Regions from separate parts of the Rhodococcus sp. NPDC004095 genome, predicted to be linked through region 1. Evidence: riboswitches for the same ligand, from Rfam matches in the RefSeq annotation. Region 1 holds a riboswitch; each other region holds the start of a gene.
What was found. A riboswitch is a leader RNA that binds a small molecule or an ion and turns the genes downstream of it on or off. The one in region 1 is predicted to bind cobalamin.
Positions count from the first base shown of each region.

Region 2: another riboswitch for cobalamin. It lies ahead of ACWEPG_RS28175 (VWA domain-containing protein); the one in region 1 lies ahead of ACWEPG_RS07745 (ABC transporter substrate-binding protein).
Region 3: another riboswitch for cobalamin. It lies ahead of ACWEPG_RS04820 (cobaltochelatase subunit CobN); the one in region 1 lies ahead of ACWEPG_RS07745 (ABC transporter substrate-binding protein).

Region 1 is NZ_JBSGGS010000003.1:352,392-358,954, forward strand. Features, by position in the region: gene ACWEPG_RS07730 (ABC transporter substrate-binding protein) at 213-1,274, shown strand; gene ACWEPG_RS07735 (FecCD family ABC transporter permease) at 1,391-2,383, shown strand; gene ACWEPG_RS07740 (ABC transporter ATP-binding protein) at 2,406-3,191, shown strand; gene ACWEPG_RS07745 (ABC transporter substrate-binding protein) at 3,208-4,263, opposite strand; cobalamin riboswitch at 4,322-4,463, opposite strand; gene ACWEPG_RS07750 (TetR/AcrR family transcriptional regulator) at 4,640-5,239, opposite strand; gene ACWEPG_RS07755 (multicopper oxidase family protein) at 5,386-6,563, shown strand, end outside.
Region 2 is NZ_JBSGGS010000026.1:31,261-37,823, reverse strand. Features, by position in the region: gene ACWEPG_RS28190 (cobalamin biosynthesis protein) at 2-364, opposite strand; gene ACWEPG_RS28185 (cobyrinate a,c-diamide synthase) at 357-1,751, opposite strand; gene cobO (cob(I)yrinic acid a,c-diamide adenosyltransferase) at 1,745-2,359, opposite strand; gene ACWEPG_RS28175 (VWA domain-containing protein) at 2,508-4,445, opposite strand; adenosylcobalamin (AdoCbl) riboswitch at 4,454-4,615, opposite strand; gene mqo (malate dehydrogenase (quinone)) at 4,695-6,236, opposite strand; gene ACWEPG_RS28165 (alpha/beta hydrolase) at 6,356-6,563, shown strand, end outside.
Region 3 is NZ_JBSGGS010000002.1:376,287-382,849, reverse strand. Features, by position in the region: gene ACWEPG_RS04820 (cobaltochelatase subunit CobN) at 1-3,304, opposite strand, end outside; cobalamin riboswitch at 3,340-3,476, opposite strand; gene cobG (precorrin-3B synthase) at 3,486-4,643, shown strand; gene ACWEPG_RS04810 (precorrin-8X methylmutase) at 4,673-5,299, shown strand; gene cobJ (precorrin-3B C(17)-methyltransferase) at 5,299-6,563, shown strand, end outside.

The sequences.
Region 1 (6,563 bases):
CGGAGCGGCTGCCCGGACAAATCGGGCAGCGACCCGCGGTATACGGTGGCCTCGGCCGCCCCGCGGCCCCGATCGGCGAGGGAACCCGGTGAGAATCCGGGACTGACGCGCAACGGTGACGGCACGAGTGGCCGAAGTCCGAATGCTCTCCGGATCGGGTCAGGTTGACTCAGGCCCCGCGACCGGGCCCCGCACCAGGAAGTTCCGCTCCCATGCGCCTTCGTTCCGCATCCGCCGCCGTCTCCGCCGCCGCGGTTCTCGCACTCACCGGATGCTCCGGTTCCGGCTCCCCCACTCCCCACTCGGCTGCCTCCGAGAACGCCACCACCGGTGTCCCCCCGATGACGACCCCGAACTGCGGCCGCACCGTCACCGTCGACGCGCCACCGGAGCGGGTGGTCTCGCTGAACCAGGCGTCGACCGAGATCCTGCTCTCCCTCGGTCTGGCGGACCGGATGGTCGGCACCGCCACCTGGACCGACCCGGTCCGGGAGAACCTCGCCGAGGCCAATGCCACCGTGCCGCGGCTCGCCGACAAGAAGCCGTCCCTCGAGGTCGTCCTGGACGCCGACCCGGACTTCGTCACCGCGTCCTTCGCGTCGTCGATCGGCGACGGCGGCAGTGCGGGCCGCGACCAGTACGAATCGCTCGGCGTGCCGACCTACCTGTCCCCCACCGACAACGGCTGCAGCGGCACCGCGAACGCGGCATCGAACGCCGATGGCGCCCGCACCGAACCGCTGACGCTCGACAGCGTCTATCGGGAGATCCGGGAACTCGCAGCGATCTTCGACGTCCGTGAGCGCGGCGAGGCGTTCGTCACCGAGCTGCAGCAGCGGTACACGCGGGCCGCCGAGTCGGTCGACGCTTCGGGCGTGTCTCTGGCGTTCTGGTTCGCCGACACCAAGACCCCGTACATGGCGGGCTGCTGCGGGTCCTCCGGGATCATCGCGAACTCGGTCGGCGCGACCAATGTCTTCGGCGACACCACCGACGAATGGCCGCAGGTCAACTGGGAAACGGTCGCGGACCGCAACCCAACCGCGCTTGTCCTCGCCGACCTGAGCCGGCGCAGCATCGACGGCGACGCGCTGGACAGCAAGATCGCCTTCCTCGAATCGAACCCGGTGACCTCGCAGATGCCCGCGGTGCGGGACAGGCGGTACGTCATCGTCAACGGCGCCGACCTGAACCCGACCATCCGCACCGTCGACGGTGTGGAGAAGGTCGCTGCCGCACTGCAGCGGTGGAACCTGGCAGCGCCCCAGCAGTGAACGCCCCGGCTGTGAAACCCGCGGCGACCACCCCGGCCGGCGGCACCCGGCGTGCCGACGTACCCGGTTCGTCGGCAGGGTCACCTCGCACCGAGTCGCGACCGTTCCTCACCGCGGTGCTCGGCGGCGGCCTGATCCTGCTCGTCGCCTCGATCGCGGTCACGATCACGATCGGACCGGCGAACCTGTCGGTGCGGGACGTGTACGCGGTGGTGCTCGAGCATCTGGGTGTCGGCTCGTCGGGCCTGAGCCGACTGCAGGACGGCATCGTCTGGGATCTGCGACTCCCGCGGACACTTCTGGCAGCGGTGTGCGGGGCCGGGCTGGCCCTGTGCGGCGCGATCATGCAGTCGCTCCTGCGCAATCCACTCGCCGATCCGTTCGTCCTCGGCATCTCCTCCGGCGCGTCCACGGGTGCGGTGCTGGTGGCAGTGCTCGGCATCGGTGGCGGCGCCATCTCGCTGTCGATGGGTGCCTTCGCGGGCGCTGTGGTGGCGTTCGCCGCGGTGATCGCGCTCGCCGCGGGGGCCGGTGGTGGCACGGCGCGAGTGATCCTCGCCGGTGTCGCCGGTACCCAGCTCTTCTCCGCGCTGACCTCGTTCATCGTGATGTCCTCGGCGGACGCCGAGCAGACGCGCGGGGTGCTGTTCTGGCTGTTGGGTTCGCTCAGTGGGGCGGACTGGACCGATGTGCTGCTGTGTGGCGGTGTGACGGTGCTCGGCATCGTGATCTGCCTGGCGGTGGCCTCGTCACTGGATGCGCTGACCTTCGGCAACTCCGCGGCGATGTCGCTGGGCGTGTCGGTGCGCAAGATCCGGTTCCTCCTGCTCACGGTCACCGCGCTGATCACCGCGGCGCTCGTCAGTGCGGCCGGTGCGATCGGTTTCGTCGGTCTGGTGCTGCCGCACGCCGCGCGGTTCCTCGTCGGCCCGCGCCACAGCCGCCTGCTCCCGGCGACCGCGCTGATCGGCGCGATCTTCATGGTGTGGGTGGACGCGGTCGCCCGCACCCTGTTCGCACCGCAGGAGATCCCGGTCGGTGTCGTCACCGCGCTGATCGGTGTCCCCGCGTTCGCGGTCATCCTGTTCCGGATGCGAAAAACCTCATGACACGCGAAGGACGGTGCCGCTGATGCCCCTGCACGCCAAGCACATCGGGTGGAGTCGGGGCGGAAATCTGGTCCTCGACGGGGTGACCGTCGAACCCGTCCCGGGCGAGACCATCGGGCTGCTCGGGCCGAACGGGTCCGGGAAGTCCTCGCTCCTCGGCGTTCTCGCCGGCGTCCACCGACCCGACTCCGGCCGGGTCCTTCTGGACGGCAGCGACATCCGGTCGATGCGGCGGCGCCAGATCGCCCGCCGGGTCGCCACCGTCGAGCAGCACGCCGACACCGAGGTCGACATCACCGTCGCCGATGTCGTTCGTCTCGGCCGGATCCCGCACCGTGGCGCGTTCGGCGGCGACGAGGCCGCGGACTCGACCGCGATCGAGTGGGCGTTGGCCCACACCGGTATGACCGAGCACGCGCATCGACGGTGGCACACCCTCTCCGGCGGCGAACGCCAGCGCATGCAGATCGCCCGCGCGCTCGCGCAGGAACCGGACGAGATCCTGCTCGACGAGCCGACGAATCACCTCGACATCGCGCACCAGCTCGACATCCTCGCGCTGGTCTCGGAGCTCCCGATGACCAGTTACATTGCGCTGCACGACCTGAACCTGGCCGCGATGTTCTGCGACCGGGTGGTGGTGCTGGCCCACGGGTCCGTCGTCGCTGCGGGCACACCCGCCGAGGTGGTCACCGAGGAACTCGTCGAGCACGTGTACCGGGTCCGGGCCACCGTCGCCCTCGACGACGGGGTTCCGTCGGTCAGCTACCGGCGCGCCACCCGGACTCCCGTCCCGGCCGCACCGTGACGGGAGTCCGGGTCGGTCACTGCCGTGTCGAATGCAACCCCGCAGCAAGTTTCTCCACCGCGTCGACCTCGCGGATTCCGGGGTCCAGTTCGGAGCCGGTGAGCACGACGTAGCGTCGTTCGCGCACGGCAGACAGCTCCTTCGTCACCGGATTCGATTCCAGGAAGGTGATCTTCGTATCCAATGAGTCGCCGTCGACCCGCTTGCGGCTGAGGTCGCCGAGCACCAGAACATCCGGGTCCCGGTCGGCGAGGGTCTCCCAATTCACCTCGGGCCAGTCGTCGCGAGCATCGGCGAACACGTTGACCGCTCCGGTCTCTTCAGCGAGAAGTCCCGGTGAGGAGCAGCATCCGGCCATGTAGGGCGCCTCGAGACCCGAGAACCAGAACGCGACGGTCGGCCCCGTGCCGTCCCGTGTCGCTTCACCGGCGACCGCGCGCGCGGCAGCCATACGCTCCTCGAGTTGCGCCACCAGCGCCGCTCCGCGATCGCGGACGTCGAAGATGGCGGCCAGCTCGCGGATCTCCCGGTAGAGCGTGTCGATCGCCAGCGGCGCGTCTCTGGTGACGGTCTCGCCACTGACCGTGGAATCGACACACACGGACGGCGACTGGTAGGTCGGCACTCCGAGCTGGGCGAAACGGGCACGATCGGCGACGACCGCCGATGTGAAAGTGTGCGCGCTGGCCGAGGTCACCAGATCTGGCTCGGTGGCCAGCACCGTCTCGAGCGACGGATCGTTGTCGGCCAGCCGGGGCACCCGCTGGTTGTCGGCCTCGAGACCGGGCAGAACCGGGTCGAACCAGGTCGACGTGCCGACCATCCGATCCGCGAGACCAAGGGAGAGAAGGATTTCCGTCGAACTCTGATACAGCGACACCGCTCGCTTCGGGGGCGCCTCGAACACGACCTGCTCCCCGCAGTTGTCGATCGTCAACGGGTACGCGGTTGCGCCCACGGCGTCGATCGGCCGGACGGAGTCGGTTTCACCATCGGATGGGCTGCTGCAGCCCGCGAGGAGGGCTGCGGAACATGCTGTGACCGCAAGGCGGCGAGCAAGATGGAGCACCATTGGGGCTTCCTTTTCGTTGAGGGCCCTTTCGCGGGGCCCGCCGAGACAATCCGGCATCGTCGGATGCCGCGCCGGCGAGCATTCGGACTCGGGATTTCTCCCTCACCGCTGCGCGTCAGTCCCGGATTCACACCGGATTCCCTCGCCAGGCCGCTCGACTCTAGCAAGCTGGATTGCCAACCGGACTCCGGTCAGAACATCGCGGCGAGGTTCACAGGTCAGGTCTTCGGCCTCGCATGCACCGGTGTCGTGGGCGCTATGCCCGGGAAGCGACCGCCAGTAGGTCCGTGTCGGTCCGCCACCTGTCGGCCAAGTCCTGCGCGGCGAAACCGGCCACGAGGCGCGGTCGGGTTGCGACAGACCCCTCGTCCGGTCGTCAGCCCCGAGCGGTGAGGAGCGCGAAGATGCGCCGCAGCTCGTCCACCGTCGGCTCGGGCAGGTGGTCGCGCGCGTGCAGGAATCCGACACCCGCGTAGACCAGCACCCCACTGCGCAGCCGGGCCTCCTCCGCGTCGAATCCCAGGTCGAGGAGAGCACTCTGGACGACGGCGAACACCTGGTTGTCCAGTCGGGCAACGGAATCGGCGACCTGTGCGTCGCTGCGCGCCCAGTCCCGGACCGCGACTTCGACCGCCCAGCCGCGCTGCGAGGTCAATTGCGCGGCCATCGCCTCGAGTCGTTGGTCGCCCGGGATCGACGTCGTCTCCTTGAGCGCCTGCAGTGTCTCGTTCTGGATCTCGCACCACCGGTCGGCCACCGCCTTCATCAGGTGGTCGATGTCGGTGAAGTGCCAGTAGAAGCTGCCCTTGGTGACGCCGAGCTCCTCGCACAGCCGGGTGATCTTCACCCCGGTGACACCTTCCCGGACCAGTAGGTCGAGGGCTGCCTCGATCCAGTCGTCGACGGACAGCCTGGCCTTGCCACCGGCGGCGCGGGCCGGCTTCTTCGCACCCGCCACGCCCTGTTTCGCCACCATCTCGCCTCTCTTCGAATGCCGTACTGCCATTCCAAGCTACGGCGCCCGCGGCCCGTTCACGAACCGTTCGGTGGGCAATCCCGGCACACCGCGCACGTGTGCGGCGAATCTCCACACAAACCCCGGCCCATACCATACAGTGCGGTATGGTCCTCGGTCCGAGGGAGCCGAGAGTCTCGACAAGGGGTGTCACCGTGCAGGGACGGGCAATTGGACGCCGAAGTGTGTTGCGCGCACTCGGAGTCGGCGGGGTCGCGTTCGGGCTGGGCGTGGCACGTCCGGTCGCGCAGGGGACGGCCCAGACCGACGGGTTCAAGAGCCCCCTGCTATTCCATTCACCGCCGACGACCCCGTTCCGTGCCGGCCTCGAACCATTGCCGACGGTGTCCGGTTCGAGGCTCCGAGTCGCCGCGGTCAACGCCTCCCATCGGTTCCACCCCGACCACGGCCCGGCCTCGACACTCGCCTACCGGGTCGACGACACCGCCGTCTCGTACCTGGGCCCGACGATCGAGGCGCACGTCGACCAACCCGTCGTGATGGAGGTGACCAACGAGATTCAGGGCCATCCGCTCGCCGCGGACCTCGACCTCAGCCTGCACGGCGTCTCGCACAGCTACCGGTCGTCCCCGCCGATCGTGCTGCACCTGCACGGCGGCGAGACGCCACCCGACAGCGACGGCCACGCCGAGCAACTGATCCATCCGGGCACCACGCTGACGCACCGGTTTCCGAATCACCAAGAGGCCGCGCACCTCTGGTATCACGATCACGCCATGGGCATCACCCGCGCCAACGTATACGCCGGTCTCGCCGGCACCTATTTCCTGCGCGACCGCTTCGACACCGGAACCGCCGACAATCCCCTGGGCCTACCCGCCGGCGAGTTCGAGATGCCGCTGATCCTGCAGGAGCGGATTCTCCGTGCCGACGGCGGCCTGAGCCTGCGGTCGACGCCCGTCGTCCCCTCCGGTTCGTGGGAAGGCGGTGCCGTCGGAGATCTCGGCCTGGTGAACGGGGCGGTGTGGCCGGACATTCCGGTGGCGCGCGGGCTGTACCGGTTTCGGGCGATCAACGGCTCGTCGTACAGCGTGTGGAACCTGCACTTCGACAACCACATGCGGTTCTGGGTGATCGGCAACGACGGCGGTCTGCTCGACGCACCGGTCCCCACGACGTCGATCCGCATGTCGCCGGGCGAGCGCTACGACCTGCTGGTCGACTTCTCCGATTTCGACGCGGGCGGTTCGGTGCACCTCTGCAACGACGAAGCACCCCCATTCCAGGCGGCGATGCTCGGCGAGGTCGCGATGCCGCTGTTCTG
Region 2 (6,563 bases), on a different contig from region 1:
ATCAAACAGTACGGGCGAGCGCGACGGTGACGCCATCGCGGGCACGCTTGCGTATGAGCAGGTCGCCGCCGCCGGAGCCGAGCACCGCGGCCGCCTCCGCGACGCTGGGGGTGCCGACCTCCGCGGCGACCCGATCGGACGGGGTGGGCACCGAGACCGCGGACAGTTCGTCGGCGGTGAAGCCGAGGACCGGGACACCGAGTTCCGCGGCGGCGGTCGCCACGGAGGACTCGGCCGCCTTGCGGTCGAGCGTCGCCAGCGCGTGCAGCTCGGCGGGATCGTCGACGATGTCGCTGATCGCGTCCAGCACCGTCTCCGGCCCGATCCCGTCACGCAGGCCGACTCCGACCACCAGGTCACCCATTCGCCAACTCGAACTCTCGTGCGGCAGAGACGAATCGACGGATCGCGTCCGGATGCGCCGCCGGGTGGGTGTGCAGATACGACGCGTGCACTCCCCCGCCGACGAAGCCCTCTCGGCTCGCGGCCCCGCCCGCGCGCCACCCCCATGCCGGCGCCCAGCCCTCGGCGGACTGCGCGGCGAGCGCGGTGCGGTGGAACTCGTGCCCGACGACCCGTTCCCCGGCCTCGAACAGCACCGACGACTCCAACGACACCGCATCCCGGTAGCCGAGCGTGAGCCTCGACCCGAAACCGGCCTCGACGTCGATCACCCGCGACATCGGGTGTCCGTCGAGCGCACGGGTCAGGTACAGCAGGCCCGCGCACTCGGCGTGGATCGGCATTCCGCGGCGGGCCGCCTCCCGCACCGCGGTCAGCAGCGCGGTGTTCGCCGCGAGCGCGGCCCCGTGTTCCTCCGGGAATCCGCCGGGCAGCACCAGCGCCGACGTCCCGGCAGGCAACGCGTCGCGGGCCGGATCGAACAGCTGCACCCGGGCACCGGCCGCCTCCAGCAGTTCGCGGTGTTCGGCGTACCCGAACGTGAATGCGGCGCCACCGGCGACCGCGACCACCGGTCCGCCCGCGACGGGCGACCCGACCTCCGCTTCCGGGTCCCAGGCCGGAGCGGTCACCGTCGCCGACGCCAACGCCCGCACGCCCTCCAGGTCGACGTGCCGGGCGATCAGCGCGGTCATCGCGTCCACCGCGGCGGTCGCGGCGCCGCCGTGCTCGACGGCGGTGACCAGCCCCAGGTGACGGGACGGCACCGCCAGCTCGGCGAGCCGCGGCACCACGCCGAGGACCGGGACACCGACCCTCTCGCACGCCTGCCGCAGCACCTGCTCGTGCCGGGGGCTGCCGACCCGGTTCAGGATCACCCCGCCGATCCGCACCGCGCGGTCGAACGTGGCGAACCCGTGCAGCACCGCGGCCAGGGACTGGCTGTGCCCGCGGGCGTCGACCACGAGGACCACCGGCGCTCCGAGCAGGCCGGCGACCTGCGCGGTGGACCCCTCAGCGGCACCTTCCGGGGCCGGGTCGGCGATCTTGCCGTCGAACAGGCCCATCACGCCCTCGACGACGGCGATGTCGCAGCCCGCGCTGCCGTGGCGGTAGAGCGGCCCGATCCGATCGGCACCGACGAGTACCGGGTCCAGGTTGCGTCCGACCCGGCCTGCGGCGAGACCGTGGTAGCCGGGGTCGATGTAGTCCGGGCCCACCTTGAACGGCGCCACCCGATCCCCCACCGCCCTCAGAGCGCCGATCAAACCCGTTGCGATGGTGGTCTTTCCGCTGCCCGACGCCGGCGCGGCGATGACGACGGCAGGCGCAACCGGCTCCGTCACCACTCGATGCCCCGCTGCCCCTTGCGGCCGGCGTCCATCGGGTGCTTGACCTTCGTCATCTCGGTGACCAGGTCGGCGGCGTCGATCAGTGCCTGCGGCGCGTCCCGGCCCGTGATGACGACGTGCTGGGCGCCGGGCCGGTTGACCAGTACGTCGACCACCTCGTCCACGTCGATCCAGCCCCACTTGAGCGGGTAGGTGAACTCGTCGAGGACGTAGAACTTGTGTTCCTCGGCCGCGATTCGGCGCGCCACCTCTCGCCAACCGTCCAGCGCCACGCGGGCATGATCCTCGTCGTCACCCTTCTTGCGGGTCCACGACCAGCCGTCACCCATCTTGTTCCACTGCACCGGCCCACCGACCCCGGTGCTCTCGTGCAGGTCACCGAGGGCACGGAACGCGGCCTCCTCTCCGACCTTCCACTTCGCGGACTTGACGAACTGGAACACGGCGACGTCGAAACCCTGATTCCAGGCGCGCAGCGCCATCCCGAACGCGGCGGTGGACTTGCCCTTACCGGGGCCGGTGTGCACGGCCAGGACCGGGGCGTTGCGGCGCTGCCGAGTGGTCAGGCCGTCGTCGGGAATGTTCTCGGGGACACCCTTTGGCATACGGAATCTCCTCTACTGGAAGCGAAGTCGGGTCATGCGGCGGCCCGGGTGGGTGGCGGGATCAGGCGGCTGCACGGGTGGGTGGCGGGATCAGGCGGCGGCACGGGTGGGGGGCGGGATCAGGCGGCTGCACGGGTGGGGGGCGGGATCAGGCGGCGGCACGGACGACGCCGGCGACCTGTTCCGCGGACAGTTCGGCGAGCCGGATGCAGGCGCCGCGCAACGCCGTCGCGAGTTCCGCGGCCAGCCCGAGGCGCACCATCCCGGGTTCGCAGTCGACGACCACCGCGGCCACCGACACGTCCGCGAGCAACCCGGCCGCGACCTTCGCCCGCCGAACCGGATCGGCACCGCCGGTGGCGCGGCCGTCGGTCAGCGCGACGACCATCGCGCGGCGCTGCGGGTCACGCACCCGCTCCCGCAACACCACCTCACGGGCTTTCAGGAAGCCCTGCGCGAGTGGGGTTCTCCCACCCGTCCGCAGCGCGCGCAGGCGGCGCACCGCGACGTCGACCGAGGAGGTCGGCGGCAGCACGAGTTCCGCGGTCGCGCCGCGGACCGTGATCACCGCGACCTTGTCCCGCCGCTGGTAGGCGTCGCGCAGCAGCGACACCACCGCACCGGTGACCGCGGACAGCCGGTCCCGCGCGGCCATCGAACCGGACGCGTCGACGACGAACACGATCAGGTTGCCCTCGCGTCCCTCCTTGAGCGCACCGCGGATGTCGCCGGGCGCCAACAGCATCCGGCCGTCCCGGCGGCCACGGGCCACCTGGTGCTCGGCTGCGGCGAACAGGGTGCCGACCAGGTGCAGGCCCCGCCCGGGTTCGGTGGTGGCGCGCACGGTGCGACCGCGCGGTGACCGCGACCGCGAACGCCGGCCGGGGGCGCCCTCGCCGACTCCGGGGACGGTGAGAAGCCGAGTCCGGAACTGCGCGGACGGCGCCCCCACCGGGCGTTCGCCGGCCGTGCCGGGGCCGGGCGGGGCCGGGGCATCGGCCTGCGACGGGTCGGACGGGGCGGGGTCACCGCCGTCGGACTCGGGCTGCGGGGCGCCGCCGCCGGGACCGTCCGGGTCCGGGTCGGGTTCGGGATCGGGTTGCTGCCGGGCCTGCTCGTCGGCGTCACGCATCGCATCGTCGAGCTGCTGTGGGTCCAGGCCCGGTTCGTCGAACGGGTCGCGGCGACGACGGTGCGGCAGCGTGAGTTCGGCGGCGACCCGCACATCCTGCTCGGCGACCTCGGTCGCGCCGCGCCAGGCGGCGTGCGCGGTGGCGGTGCGCGCCAGGACCAGGTCGGCGCGCATACCGTCCACGTCGAAGGACGCGCACAGGGCCGCGATGCGGCGCAGTTCGGTGTCGGGCAGTGCGACCTCGGCCAGCGCGCCGCGTGCGGTGGCGATCCGGCCGGCGGTGTCTGCGTCGGCGGCGGCGTACCGGGCGGCGAACCCGGCCGGGTCGGCCTCGAAGTCGAGTCGGCGACGGATCACCTGCATGCGGACGTCGACGTCGCGGGAGGCGGCGACGTCCACGGCCAGACCGAACCGGTCCAGCAGCTGCGGGCGCAGCTCCCCCTCCTCCGGGTTCATGGTGCCGACCAGCACGAACTTCGCCGGATGGGAGTGCGAGACGCCGTCGCGTTCGACATGGACACGGCCCATCGCGGCGGCGTCGAGCAGCACGTCGACGAGGTGGTCGTGGAGGAGGTTGACCTCGTCGACGTAGAGCACGCCGTCGTGCGCGGCGGCCAGCAACCCGGGCTGGAACGCCCGCTCGCCGTCGCGCAGCACCTTCTCCAGGTCGAGGGACCCGACGACGCGGTCCTCCGTCGCACCGACCGGAAGCTCCACCAGGCGGGCCGGGGTGCCGGAGGACGTCGGGGGCAGCAGTGCGGCGAGGGCGCGGACCACCGTGGACTTGGCGGTGCCCTTCTCGCCGCGGACCAGCACGCCACCGATGCCGGGATGCACCGCGCACAGGGTCAACGCCAGACGCAGCTGGTCCTGGCCGACGATCGCACTGAACGGGAAGCCCGGCTCGGCAGCCGAACCCTGTTGCGGCACGGCGGCCGAATCATGTTGCGCCACGGCGACACTCCCCTCACTCCCCGGTCTCCACGCCGGGGGTCGGACGAAAGGTTCCGCCGCCGCGGCGATCTGACTTCGGACGCGCTCATGGGCCTGCGTCCGTCACAGTGGCGGGACCGTGCCTGATTCACACAGGACTTCCCCGCGGCGGAGAACATCGATGTTCGGTGCCGACTCTATCCGGTGAGACGACACCGGCCGCCACCTGGCCCGGACGGGCAGGTGACGGCCGGTTGGGGATCCGACGGATCAGGCCGAGGCGGCTGCGGCGACCTCGGCGGGCGCCTCCAGCTCGAGAGCCTTGTTGCTCCAGTCCCACACCTCGCGGAACAGGGACTCGTTGTCCGACAGCTTCAGGCCCAGTGACGGAACCATCTGCTTGAGCTGCGGCTCCCACGCGGTCCAGCGGTCACCGAAGCAGCGCTGCAGGACGTCGAGCATTGCGGGGACCGCGGTCGACGCACCGGGCGAGGCACCGAGCAGGCCCGCGATGGTGCCGTCGGCCGCGTTGATGACCGCGGTGCCGAACTCGAGCACGCCACCGTTGCCCTTCTTGCGGATCACCTGCACGCGCTGGCCCGCGGTGATCAGTTCCCAGTCGCCGCCGGTCGCGCGCGGCACGAACTCGCGAAGGGTCTCGATGCGGTCGTCGGCCGACTGCAGCAGCTCACCGATGAGGTACTTGGTCAGGCCAAGCTCGGTGACGCCGACGCCGAGCATGGACATCAGGTTGTTCGGCTTGATCGAGCCGGGCAGGTCGGTGACCTTGCCGTTCTTGAGGAACTTCGGGGACCAGCCTGCGTACGGGCCGAACAGCAGGCCCTTCTTGCCACCGATGACACGGGTGTCGAGGTGCGGGACCGACATCGGCGGCGCACCGACGGCGGCCTTGCCGTAGACCTTGGCGTTGTGCTGGTCGATGAGCTCGGGGTTGGTGCAGCGCAGGAACTCGCCGGAGACCGGGAAGCCACCGAAGCCCTTGGCCTCGGCGATGCCGGACTTCTGCAGCAGGTGCAGCGCTCCGCCGCCGGCGCCGACGAACACGAACTTCGCGTTCACGGTCTTCTTGTCGCCGGTCCGCTGGTTGACCACCTTGAGCGTCCAGCTGCCGTCGGACTGCTTGGTGATGTTGCGCACGTCGTGACCGAAGTACACGCTCCCGCCGGTCGCGCCGATGTTGCCGAGGAGCTGCTTGGTGAGGGCGCCGAAGTCGACGTCGGTGCCACCCTCGGTCCAGTTCAGGGCGACGGGGTCGGAGAAGTCACGACCCTTGGCCATCAGCGGCAGCCGCTTGGTGAACTCGTCCGGGCGCTCGGTGTACTCCATGCCCGCGAACAGCGGGTGGCCGGCGAGGGCGTCGTAGCGGGCCCGCAGGTACTTCACGTTCTCAGCCCCGTGCACGAAGCTCACGTGCGGGATCGGGTTGATGAACTCCTTGGGCTCGGTCAGGATGCCGGCCTCGATCGCGTACGACCAGAACTGGCGCGAGACCTGGAACTGCTCGTTGACGTTGACGGCCTTGGTGATGTCCACCGAGCCGTCCTTGTTCGCAGGCGTGTAGTTGAGCTCGCACAGCGCCGAGTGTCCGGTGCCGGCGTTGTTCCACGGGTCGCTGCTCTCGGCAGCGGCGGCGTCGAGTCGCTCGAACACGCTGATCGACCAGTCCGGCTGCAGCTGCCGGAGGAGCGCTCCGAGCGTGGCACTCATGATGCCCGCACCCACGAGAACTACATCGGTCTTGGTCTGTACCGCGGTGTTGTCTGACACTGGAGAATCGACTTCCTTGTCCATTGGCAGCGGCAGTCGCGCCGACTGCCCGCGCATAGGTTACCTGCGCGTATGAGCAGGGTTTACCTCGCCTCAATTGTGCGCCCCCGGCCGGTCACGAACGACCATTACGATTGTGATTTGTGACTACCTGGGTGCCGGACCTCCTCGGTGACGGCTACGAACAGACGACTCTGCCCCTCGGCGACGACCCCGACGGCGAGGGCGAGGTGGTCGCGACGCTGGTCCGGTACCGCCCGGCGGGCGCGACCCCACGGCGTCGCGCCGTGCTCTACCTGCACGGATTCACCGACTACTTCTTCCAGACGCACGTCGCCGAGCACTTCCACG
Region 3 (6,563 bases), on a different contig from region 1:
GGAACACCCGCGACGTCTCCTCCGAGAGGGTGCGGGTGCGCACCGCGTCCGGTCGGGTGCTGTCGCCGATGTACGCCTCCGGGTCCTTGCCGGTCAGCGCGCGCACGGTCGCGACCATGCCGCCGTGGTACTGGAAGTAGTCGTCGGAGTCGGCGATGTCGTGCTCGCGGGTGTCGGTGTTCTTGGCCGCGACCGCGATTCGCCGGTACGCCGTCCGCATGTCGTCCGCGGCCGGGGCGCCGTCGAGGCCGCGACCGTACGCGTAGCCGCCCCAGGTGGTGTACACCTGCGCCAGATCGGCGTCGCCGCGCCAGGACTTCGAGTCGATCAGCTGCAGCAGCCCGGCACCGTAGGTGCCCGGCTTGGACCCGAAGATGCGGGTGGTGGCGCGTCGCTCATCGCCGTGCTCGGCGAGATCCGCCTGCGCGTGGGCCCGGACGAAGTTCTGCTCGGCCGGTTCGTCGAGCGCCGAGACCATCCGGACGGCGTCGTCGAGGAGCGCCAGCACGTGCGGGAACGCGTCCCGGAAGAAGCCGGAGATCCGGACCGTCACGTCCACGCGGGGCCGGCCCAGTTCGGCGAGCTCGATCACCTCGAGCCGGGTGACACGGCGGGACGCCTCGTCCCACACCGGCCGGACGCCCAGCAGCGCAAGCACTTCGGCGATGTCGTCACCCGAGGTGCGCATCGCCGAGGTGCCCCACACGCTCAGACCCACCGACGTCGGGTACTCGCCGTGATCGGCGAGATAACGCGCGAGCAGCGACTCCGCCATCGCCTGCCCGGTCTCCCACGCCAGCCGGGACGGCACGGCCTTCGGGTCCACCGAGTAGAAGTTGCGGCCGGTGGGCAGCACGTTCACCAGTCCGCGCAGCGGCGAACCGCTGGGGCCCGGTTCGATGAACCGGCCGTCGAGCGCGCGCAGCACCTGGTCGATCTCACGACCGGTGCCGCGCAGCCGCGGCACCACCTCCGCGGCGGCGAACTCGAGCACCCGGACGACGTCGGCACCGTGCTCGGCACCGACCTCCTTGGCGGCGGCGGGATCCCAGCCCGACCGCTGCAGCGCGGCGACCAGGCCGTGGGCGAGTTCCTCGATCTGGTCGACTCGTCCGCGGGCCTCGTCACCGGCCTCGCTCAGACCGAGTGCCTCCCGCAGTCCGGGGACGGTTCGTTCGCCGCCCCACATCTGCTTCGCGCGCAGTACCGCGAGAACGAGTTCGACCTCGGCGGCCCCCACGGGCGCCTGCCCGAGCACGTGCAGCCCGTCGCGGATCTGCACGTCCTTGATCTCGCACAGCCAGCCGTCGACGTGCAGCAGCATGTCGTCGAACACGTCCTCCTCGGGGCGTTCGGCCAGGCCGAGGTCGTGGTCCATCTTCGCCGCCCGCATCAGCGTCCAGATCTGCTGGCGGATCGCGGGCAGCTTCGACGGGTCGAGGGCGGAGATGTTCGAGTGCTCGTCGAGCAGCTGCTCGAGCCGGGAGATGTCGCCGTACGACTCGGCGCGCGCCATCGGCGGGATCAGGTGATCGACCAGGGTGGCGTGCGCGCGGCGCTTGGCCTGGGTGCCCTCGCCCGGGTCGTTGACCAGGAACGGGTAGATCAGCGGCAGCTCGCCGAGCGCGGCGTCGGTGCCGCACGAGGCGGACATGCCCAGGGTCTTGCCGGGCAGCCACTCCAGGTTGCCGTGCTTGCCGAGATGCACGATCGCGTCCGCTTGGAAACCTCCGGCACCCGCATCAGCTGCGATCCACCGGTACGCCGCCAGGTAGTGGTGGCTCGGCGGCAGGTCGGGGTCGTGGTAGATCGCGACCGGGTTCTCCCCGAACCCGCGGGGCGGCTGCACCATCAGCACCACGTTGCCGACCCGCAGCGCCGCGATCACGATCTCGCCGTCCGGGTCGGACGTCCGGTCGACGTACAGTTCGCCGGGCGCCGCGCCCCAGTGCTCTTCGACGGCCTCGCGGAAGTCCGCGGGCAGAGTCGCGAACCAGTCGCGGTAACGGGCCGCGGAGATGCGAATCGGGTTGCCCTCCAACTGCTCCGCCGTCAACCAGTCCGGGTCCTGTCCGCCGGCCGCGATCAGTGCGTGGATCAGCGCGTCACCGTCACCGGCCGCGAGGCCGGGCAGCGCGTCCTCCCCGTCCGCCGGGCCGAGGTCGTATCCGGCCTCGCGCATCGCGGCCAGCAGCGCGATCGCGCTGGCCGGGGTGTCCAATCCGACGGCGTTGCCGATCCGGGCGTGCTTGGTCGGGTACGCCGACAGCATCAGCGCGATCCGCTTGTCCCGGTTGGGAACGTGCCGCAGCCGCGCATGCCGGACGGCGATCCCGGCCACCCGGGCGGCACGCTCGGCGTCCGGTACGTAGGTGGTCAGTCCGTCCTCGTCGATCTCCTTGAACGAGAACGGGACCGTGATGATCCGGCCGTCGAACTCGGGCACCGCGACCTGCGTCGCGACATCCATCGGGGACAGGCCGTCGTCGTTCGACTCCCACGCCTCCCGGCTGCCGGTCAGGCACAGGCCCTGCAGGATCGGCACGTCCAGCGCGGCGAGCGCGCTGACGTCCCACGACTCGTCGTCCTCCCCCGCGGACGCGCCCGCAGGCCTGCTGCCGCCGGCCGCGAGCACCGTCACGACCATCGCGTCGACGGCGCCCAGGACGTCGAGCAGTTCCGGTTCCGCGGTGCGCAGCGAGGCACAGAAGATCGGCAGGGCCCGGGCGCCGCGGTCCTCGATCGCGCGGCAGAGCGCCTCGACGTAGGCGGTGTTCCCGGCGAGATGCTGCGCGCGGTAGTAGAGCACCGCCACGGTCGGGTTCCGTGATGTCACATTGGGGGTCGTCAGGTGACCCGATGTGACATCAGGGAACCCGGGACGGTCGAGGTGTCCCCACGTCGGGGTGTGCGCCGGGGCCTCGAACCCGACGCCGGTCAGCAGCACCGTGTCCGAGAGGAACCCGTGCAGGTGCGCCAGGTTCGCCGCGCCGCCCTCGGCGAGATAGGTGTGTGCCTGCGCCGCCACCCCGGCAGGCACCGTGGACAGTTCCATCAGTTCCGCGTCTGGTGCGAGTTCGCCGCCGAGCACGACGGTGGGCTTCCCGGCGGCGAGGACCGCGTCCAGGCCCTCCTCCCAGGCCCGGCGGCCGCCGAGGATGCGGACGATCACCAGGTCGACGCCGTCGATCAGCCCGGGCACGTCGTCGACGAGCAGCCGCGCGGGGTTCGCCCACCGGTAGTCGGCGCCACTGGCTCGTGCACTGAGCAGGTCGGTGTCGGACGTCGACAGCAACAGGATCACAGGGCTGGCCTCCTCGGGGTTTCGCGCCCCACTCGGTTCGGTGGGCAGCGTCGGAGGGTCTGACTCCCCGGGAACACCCGGGTCACAGTGGCGCGACCGCACCGGATTTGCACCGGTTTCCTCACGAGCTGCCGCAATCGCCGCTGATGCTACCGGCACGGCCCCCGTAGGCTGGTGGGTGATGTCCGATACCGAATCCGCACCTGCCCGGTCCCGACCCGACGCCTGTCCAGGGGCTCTTCAGGTGCACGAGGCCGCCGACGGCGCCCTGTCCCGGGTCCGGCTGCCCGGCGGCGCGATCACCGCAGCTCAGTTGCAGGTCCTCGCGGACGCGTCCCGCGACCTCGGCAACGGGGAGCTCGAACTCACCTCCCGCGGCAACATCCAGCTCCGCGCGGTCGCCGACCCCGACGCGTTCGCGGGCCGGCTCCGTGAGTCGGGGTTGCTGCCGTCGCCTACCCACGAACGGGTGCGGAACATCCTCGCCACCCCGTTGTCCGGGCGGATCGGCGGACTCGTCGACGTCCGCGGCTGGGTGCGGGCGCTGGACGCCGGGCTGTGCGGGGACCCGCGCCTCGCGGACCTGCCGGGCCGGGTGCTCTTCACGCTCGACGACGGCCGCGGCGACGTCTCCGCGCTGAGCGCCGACCTCGGGCTCCATGCGGTTTCCCCGGACCAGGTGGCGCTGGTGCTCGCCGGCGCCGACCACGGGGTGCGGCTGCCCGCCGACGACGGGGTCGCGATGCTGCTGGACGCGGCGCGGGCGCTGCACGAGATCCGCGGCACGCGGTGGCGTCTGCACGAGATCGACGGCGGACCGCGGCTGCTGCTCGATCGGCTGGGCCTCGGGGCGACCGCCGAGCCGATCGCCTTGACCGGACCCGAGTCCGCGGGTCCGATCGGCTGGCTCGATCAGCCCGACGGCGGGGTCACCCTCGCCGCCGGCGTGCGGTTCGGGGTGCTGCCTGCGCGCCTGGCGGACTTCCTGGTCGCCGTGGAGGCACCGATCACGGTCACGTCGTGGCGGTCGATCCTGCTGCACGACCTCGACGAAGGGGTCGCCGAACAGGTCGTCCGCGTCCTCGCCCCGATGGGCCTGATCTTCGACGCGAACTCGACGTGGCTGCAGGTCAGCGCCTGCACGGGCAGGCCAGGCTGCGCGAAGTCCCTCGCGGACGTGCGGGGCGATGCGACCGACGCCGTCCAGTCCGGTCGACTTCCCGCGGAGGGCCGCCAGCACTGGTCCGGGTGTGAGCGGCGGTGCGGCCGGCCGCGTGGCGAGGTGACCGACGTCGTCGCCACCGGCGACGGCTACCGGGTGGACCCACCCGCACGCTGAGCGTGGATCGCCCCATATCGTGGGGAGCCATGACCGACTACATCCGCGACGGAGCCGAGATCTACCGTCAGTCCTTTGCCACGATCCGGGCCGAGGCCGACCTCACCCGGTTCCCCGCGGACGTCTCACAGGCCGTCGTGCGGATGATCCACGCCTGCGGTCAGGTCGACCTCGTCGACGACGTCGCGTTCACGCCCGGCGTGGTGTCCGCGGCCCGCGCCGCGCTCCGCAACGGGGCGTCGATCTTCTGTGACGCGACGATGGTGTCGTCGGGGGTGACGCGAAAGCGCCTGCCCGCCAGGAACGATGTCGTGTGCATGCTCGGCGATCCGCGGGTGCCGGTGATCGCCGACCGTCTCGGCAACACCCGCTCGGCGGCGGCGCTGGAATTGTGGGGGCCCAAGCTGGAAGGTGCGGTCGTCGCGATCGGCAACGCCCCCACCGCGCTGTTCCACCTACTCGACATGATCGACCAGGGCGCACCGAAGCCGGCGGCGATCATCGGCTGCCCGGTCGGATTCATCGGTGCCGCCGAGTCCAAGGAGGACCTGATCCTCCGCGCCGGCGACATCGAGTACATCGTGGTGCGGGGACGCCGTGGCGGCAGCGCGATCACCGCCGCCGCACTGAACGCGATCGCCAGCGAGGTCGAGTGATGGCGGGCAAACTCTTCGGCATCGGTCTCGGCCCCGGCGACCCGGAACTGGTCACCGTCAAGGCCGCGCGGATCATCGGCGAGGCCGACGTCATCGCGTTCCACAGCGCCCGTCACGGCCGCAGCATCTCCCGCGCCGTCGCCGCCCCGTACATGCGCGAGGGACAGCTCGAGGAGCACCTGGTCTACCCGGTGACCACCGAGACCGTCGACCATCCAGGCGGCTACCAGGGCGCGATCGACGACTTCTACGCGGAGGCGTCGGAGACCCTCGCCGCGCATCTCGCCGCGGGCCGGACGGTCGCCCTGCTCGCCGCCGGGGATCCGCTTTTCTACAGCTCCTACATGCACATGCACAAGCGACTGTGCGACCGCTTCGACGCCGAGGTGATCCCCGGCGTCACCTCCATCAGCGCGGCATCCGCGGCGCTCGGGGTGCCGTTGGTCGAACGGGACGAGGTGCTCACCGTGCTGCCCGGGACGCTGCCCGCCGAGGAGCTCACGAGGCGGCTGCGGGAAACCGACTCGGCCGCGATCCTGAAGCTCGGCCGCACCTTCCCCGCTGTGCGGCAGGCGCTGGCGGACTCCGGCCGCCTCGGCGAGGCCTCGTACGTCGAACGCGCCAGCACCGACAAGCAGCGGGTCCTGCGCGCCGCCGACGTCGACGAGTCGCAGGTGCCGTACTTCTCCATCGCCATCGTGCCCAGCCCGTCGAACAATCCTGCGGCGCAGCGTGACAGCGTGACCGGGGCGAGCGAAGCGACGGGGTGTGTGACCGGGGCGAGCGAAGCGACGGGGTGTGTCACGGTCGTCGGGCTGGGGCCCGGCGACGACGCGTGGACGACCCCCGAGGTGCGCGACGAACTTGCTCTGGCGACCGATGTCGTCGGCTACACCACCTATGTGAACCGGGTACCGGTGCGGCCCGGACAGAACCGGCACTCCAGCGACAACAAGGTCGAATCCGAGCGCGCCGCAATGGCTTTGGATCTCGCCAAGCGCGGGGCTCGCGTCGCCGTCGTGTCGTCGGGCGATCCCGGCGTGTTCGCGATGGCGGCCGCCGTGATCGAGATGGCCGCCGACGAGCAGTGGCGCGACGTGCCCGTGCGGGTCCTGCCCGGCATGACCGCCGCGAACGCCGTCGCCAGCCGCGTCGGCGCCCCACTCGGCCACGACTACGCGATGATCTCCCTCTCCGATCGGCTCAAGCCGTGGGACGTGGTGGCGCGGCGGATCTCCGCGGTCGCCGCCGCCGACATGGCGAT